DNA from 2 places in the Parageobacillus caldoxylosilyticus genome. Region 1 is predicted to be linked to the other one. Evidence: a T-box and tRNA genes for the amino acid it is inferred to sense, from the RefSeq annotation. Region 1 holds a T-box; the other holds one or more tRNA genes.
What was found. The T-box of region 1 lies ahead of tyrS (tyrosine--tRNA ligase). A T-box ahead of a tRNA ligase gene usually reads a tRNA of that ligase, here a tRNA-Tyr.
Positions count from the first base shown of each region.

Region 2: it encodes a tRNA-Tyr, which carries the amino acid that the T-box ahead of tyrS (tyrosine--tRNA ligase) is inferred to sense. The anticodon was not compared.

Region 1 covers NZ_CP040553.1:2,451,520-2,454,541, forward strand. Annotated here, with positions in the region: gene BV455_RS12510 (transglycosylase domain-containing protein) at 1-1,289, opposite strand, end outside; T-box leader at 1,452-1,674, shown strand; gene tyrS (tyrosine--tRNA ligase) at 1,720-2,979, shown strand.
Region 2 covers NZ_CP040553.1:1,540,662-1,543,683, forward strand. Annotated here, with positions in the region: gene rocF (arginase) at 1-867, opposite strand, end outside; tRNA gene BV455_RS07790 (tRNA-Ala) at 1,025-1,097, opposite strand; tRNA gene BV455_RS07795 (tRNA-Gly) at 1,115-1,186, opposite strand; tRNA gene BV455_RS07800 (tRNA-Lys) at 1,194-1,266, opposite strand; tRNA gene BV455_RS07805 (tRNA-Gln) at 1,268-1,342, opposite strand; tRNA gene BV455_RS07810 (tRNA-Tyr) at 1,429-1,510, opposite strand; tRNA gene BV455_RS07815 (tRNA-Thr) at 1,520-1,592, opposite strand; tRNA gene BV455_RS07820 (tRNA-Val) at 1,750-1,825, opposite strand; tRNA gene BV455_RS07825 (tRNA-Glu) at 1,840-1,911, opposite strand; gene BV455_RS07830 (hypothetical protein) at 2,579-3,022, opposite strand, start outside.

The sequences.
Region 1 (3,022 bases):
TCCCGTTTGTAATCTCTGCCGCCGACAAAGCTAATGATTTTTCCAGTTGAATTTTCAATCAAAATCGCACCGACTTCGACAGGCTCGCGCTTGGCAACCATTTTTCCCGTCTCTTTGTCTTTTACATATTGAATTTTGTCATCGCCGTAATAGCGGTAATCGGCCACTACTTTTTGCATGCGGTCGTAAATCGTTTTGTCGATCGTTGTGTAAATATTGTATCCGTTTTGGCGCAGCTGTTTTTCCGCTTTTGCTACATATCGTTCGTGAAGGGATGCATTTTGCAACAGCTGCTCTTTTGTATACCCATCTTTTTTGGCTAATACCTCGGCCAATACTTCTTTAGCGCGTTTTTCGATTTCCATCGTCAGCCACGGATATTTTTCAAACGGTGACGGTTTTGGCGGTGCAAAATGTTTGGCGACATTGTATTGCAACGCTTCTTGATATTGTTTTTCGGAAATATATCCCGCCTGCTTCATTCGATTCAATACCGTCTTCATCCGGTGCAGCGCCGGAGATAAGTCTTTTTTCACATTGCCGTCGCTTGTAAACGGAGTATACACAAACGGGCTTTGCGGGAGGCCGGCTAAGAATGCTGCTTGGGCTAGATTTAAATCTTTGGCGTCTACGCCAAATACTCCCTGAGCAGCCGCCTGGATGCCGGCGATATTGCGTCCTGATGCGTTTCGGCCGAATGGGACGACATTTAAATAAGCTTCTAAAATTTCATTTTTACTAAAAAACTTTTCAAGGCGAAGGGCGAGCAATATTTCTTTTGCCTTTCGTTCAAATGATACTTCATTCGTCAATATTTGATTTTTGACAAGCTGCTGTGTCAGCGTGCTTCCGCCTGTTTGTAGCGGCGAGTTCGTCGCTTCCTGAAACAGCGCGCGAATGATCGCTTTTGGAACAACTCCGTGATGTTCGTAAAAGTATTCGTCTTCCGTTGCTGTAATCGCTTTAATTACATACGGAGAAACATCTTGTAATTTGACTTCCTCCCTTTCTAGATCAGAGCGGAAATTGCCGAGATAAACGTTATTGGCAAAGTAAATATGCGACGTTTCTTCGTAGTCGTAAATATCCCTTTTCATCTCCTTATAGGAAGGGATGGGCATGTCTTTTACCAAAGAAGCGAAATACCCAGCGCCAAGACCGACGGCAAAGCATATGAGGCAAAGAATAAGAATGAAAAAAATAAGGAAAAGATTCCAAACGACTTCATATGTAATAAAAAAATAGCGCCATGCCTTCTCTAGGGAAAATGTTTGCTTTTTATGCTCCATGAGCACCCCCCTATACAACGAATAATATAAATAATTATATCATATTTTTGTTGAATATTGCGGCATTTTGTCATTTTTTCACCTATTTTGTATACGAGAAAAACTCGATTTGACAAACCAAGAAAAGTTGTGGTAAAAAAGTGTATAGCATAAATGACATAGGACAAAGCGATGACAGGAACAAGTAGTGTTTATCTCCCTGTTTCAGAGAGCTAGTGGTCGGTGCGAACTAGCACATAGATAAACGCGAATTACCTCCTCGAGCAGCTTTTGCGAACGGCAGTAGCCAAGTAGCAAAAGACGGCGTGCGCCGTTATCCAAATGAGGTGAGAAAGCGCGAAGCTTTCTAAGTAGGGTGGTACCGCGGTTGTCACTCGTCCCTTCACTTGGGGGCGAGTTTTTTATTTTATAAAAAAGAGGTGGGGTAAAGATGGATTTACTGCAAGAGCTTGAGTGGCGCGGACTCATTAACCAAGCTACCGATATGGAAGGGCTGCGCCAGCTGTTAAATGAGGGAAAGGTAACATTATATTGTGGATTTGATCCAACGGCTGACAGTTTGCATATCGGGAGTTTATTACCGATTTTGACGCTACGGCGATTTCAGCTAGCCGGCCATCGTCCAATTGCGCTTGTCGGCGGCGCAACGGGATTAATTGGAGACCCAAGCGGAAAAAAAAGCGAGCGTACATTAAATCCAAAAGAAACGGTGCAACAGTGGAGCAATCGGATTAAAGAGCAATTGGCAAGATTTTTAGATTTTGATGCGAAAGAAAATCCGGCGAAAATCGCCAACAACTATGACTGGATTGGCTCGCTCGATGTGATTACTTTTTTGCGCGATGTTGGAAAGAACTTCGGGCTAAACTACATGCTGGCCAAAGAATCAGTACAATCGCGCATCGAAACTGGTATTTCGTTCACCGAATTTAGCTATATGATTTTACAAGCTTTTGATTTTCTTAAATTGTATCAAACAGAAAATTGCCGCTTGCAAATCGGCGGCAGTGACCAATGGGGAAATATTACGGCCGGGTTGGAATTGATTCGCAAAACCGAAGGAGAGGCAAAAGCGTTCGGATTGACAATTCCGCTCGTGACGAAAGCCGACGGGACGAAATTCGGAAAAACAGAGAGCGGAACGATTTGGCTTGATAAAGAAAAAACATCCCCATATGAGTTTTACCAATTTTGGATTAACACCGATGACCGCGATGTCATTAAATACTTGAAGTATTTTACTTTCTTATCCAAAGACGAAATCGAGGAACTTGAGCGAAAACTGCAGGAAGCTCCTGAACAGCGGGCAGCGCAAAAAGCGCTCGCGGAAGAAATGACAAAACTGGTCCATGGCGAAGATGCGCTCAAGCAAGCGATTCGTATTTCCGAGGCGCTCTTTAGCGGCAGTGTGTCGGAGTTGTCCGCAGAGGAAATTGAACAAGGGTTTAAAGATGTCCCTTCTTTTGAATATGAAGGGGAAGAAGTTCCGTTAGTAGAACTGCTTGTCATGGCGAAAATTGTGCCATCGAAACGGCAAGCGCGGGAAGACATTGCCAATGGCGCGATTTATGTCAACGGCAAGCGCGTGCAAGACATCAATGCCGTCATCGCCAAAGAAAACCGCATCGAAGGGCGCTTTACGGTCATTCGCCGCGGGAAGAAAAAATATTACTTAATCCGTTACAAATAAATCCTGGCAATGCCAGGATTTATTTATGAAAAAAATATCCCTT
Region 2 (3,022 bases), 910 kb from region 1:
TCCCACGGCGACAGAAGCAGTCTTATTGCGCTCATCTAAAATAGGATTTACCTCGACAAATTCTGCCGATGTAATTAACTGCGCCTCGGCGAGCATTTCCATTGCCAAGTGGCTTTCCCGATAAGTAAGACCGCCAATCACTGGAGTGCCTACCCCTGGTGCATCATGAGGATCCAATCCGTCTAAATCAAGGGACAAATGCACCCCGTCTGTCCGCCCTTTCAAATAAGCAATGGTTTCTTCCATCACCGTCGTCATCCCAAGGCGATCTACTTCATGCATCGTATATATTTTAATCCCTTTTTCGCGAATTAATCGTTTTTCGTCTTCATCAAGGGAACGAACACCGATCAGAACGATATTTTCCGGCTTTACTTTCGGACTATAACCGCCAATATGCGTTAATGCCGGATGTCCTAATCCGAGACTTGCAGCCAGCGGCATTCCATGAATGTTTCCAGACGGCGACGTTTCAGCGGTATTCAAATCGCCATGGGCGTCATACCAAATCACTCCTAAATTTTTATAATGCTTGGCAACACCGGCCAACGTGCCAATGGCAATGCTATGATCGCCGCCCAAAACGAGAGGAAATCTTCCCCGTTTAATCACACCATCCACAACCGTAGCCAATTTTTCATTCGCTTCCGCAACCGCTTTCAAATTTCGCAAGTTAAGACAAATCCCTCCATCATCAGGCCGTTCAGCTCTTCCTATCGAAATATCTCCCAAATCTTCAATATCATAATGAAGGCGCTCCAAGCGCTCAACGACCCCTGCATAGCGCATGGCACTCGGCCCCATATCGACGCCGCGGCGCGTCTGTCCTAAATCCATCGGCACACCAATAATCGATATTTTCTTCATCTGCCTCCCCTTTCCCGTTGTATTACGTTATTATTGTAGATGAAAACGCCACCATGACTCAACTCAACAATTTTTTGAATATTTATTCTTATTTCAAGGGGAAAGGGAAAATAAAAAAGCACCCCATTTCGTGTTTTTTCGAAACGGGATGCTTTAATGGAGCCTATCGGGATCGAACCGATGACCTCCTGCGTGCAAAGCAGGCGCTCTCCCAGCTGAGCTAAGGCCCCGCATAGCGGGATAAAAAAGCGGAAGACGGGACTCGAACCCGCGACCCCCACCTTGGCAAGGTGGTGTTCTACCACTGAACTACTTCCGCGCATCGATGAGCCATGGAGGACTCGAACCTCCGACCCTCTGATTAAAAGTCAGATGCTCTACCTACTGAGCTAATGGCTCATGGCTGGGCTAGCTGGATTCGAACCAGCGCATCACGGAGTCAAAGTCCGTTGCCTTACCGCTTGGCTATAGCCCAATGATATTCAAACACCGTCAGCTGAAACATATTATTTCACAATATCCAAACATTATACTTGATTGAATGGCTGTTTCTTATGTATATGGAGGGGGACGGATTCGAACCGCCGAACCCAAAGGGAGCGGATTTACAGTCCGCCGCGTTTAGCCACTTCGCTACCCCTCCGTATCGTGATGCCGGCTGCAGGACTTGAACCCGCAACCTACTGATTACAAGTCAGTTGCTCTACCAATTGAGCTAAGCCGGCATAAGCAATGTGTCTATACTCAAATTATTTTCGTCGCCTCTTCCTCTGCTAGCGAATTCAACGATGCCAAATGCGTCGAGGCAACTCGTAGCTTATTTGATGAAGCTTAGGCTCGTCTCTACCAATTGAGCGAAGCTAGCTAATAAAAAGTGAAACATGGTGGAGGATGACGGGATCGAACCGCCGACCCCTTGCTTGTAAGGCAAGTGCTCTCCCAGCTGAGCTAATCCTCCAAACAAAAAGAAAGTGACCCGTACGGGATTCGAACCCGTGTTACCGCCGTGAAAGGGCGGTGTCTTAACCACTTGACCAACGGGCCAAAAAGGCAAACATCAAAGCTTCCAACCGGACTTGAACCGGTGACCTCTTCCTTACCATGGAACAATTTAAATTAAAAATCCATGGAAGTCAAGAAGCTCAAGGCTCGAGAGTAGCTCAAACACTTCTCTCTCGCGAGCTGACATGAATAAGTATATATAGTCACAATACCCTTGTCAAGTGTTTTTAAAAAAATTTTTGGGATGTTGTTATAAGCATTAAGTATTATGAAGCAAAGTCAGGGTTGCAATACATAAAATTGAACTAACATCGTAAAACTAATCCCCGGAAGTAAATAATATTGGATTAAACTCTGGCTTGTCTGACTCATACCATTGCTTTATACGAGCATAGCTTTTGGGCTGTTTCTTTTCATGGACAGTGAGCATTACCCCGAGCGCATTTATGTGGATATTAAAACAATTGTTTTCACCTTTTTTGGAGTGCCAGACTTTAATCTCCGAGACGGTTCTTTTGCTCATCTGCTTCATCTCTCTCTTTCAATTACATATAATAAAGATAAAACTCTACAAAAGATGTAGTATGAGTAGGAAGAGTTGAACCATCCTTTGCTCTCCCTACTCAGTGGTTTTTGTATAAACTCCTTGTACCCGTTATTTTTTTCTTATTTACTGTGCTTCAATATATATTCTCCTTAAAAATTATCTTCACTGAAAAGTAACATTTGGAAATTTACCTTTATAATCAAAATCAGAACCTAAGACTGAATCCGAATATTTTTTGATTTGAGTGTTATCATATTTAGCATCTCTACGACCATGACATTGACGGTTTCTGTTGATACCGTCATACAGAGAAAGAAAATGTTCACGGTTAAAATGCTTCAAGTTAGGTTCAATAAAAAGTCTAAAAGTATGGTCAGCTGTATCATAATTACTACTATGAATAAATTGTTGAATCAATAAATGATAATATTTATCTAAGCAATCATTCTCTGAAGCCCAAGAGAAAAGCAGGTCTCTTTCATTTTTATCCAACAAAATATAACTTTCATAAAATTTTTCTTCACTATATCCATATTCTGTCCAGTGCATTTCTTTAATCAAATAATCAAAATGTTGTTCCATGCTTTCTCTTAGAAAAGGAGACCT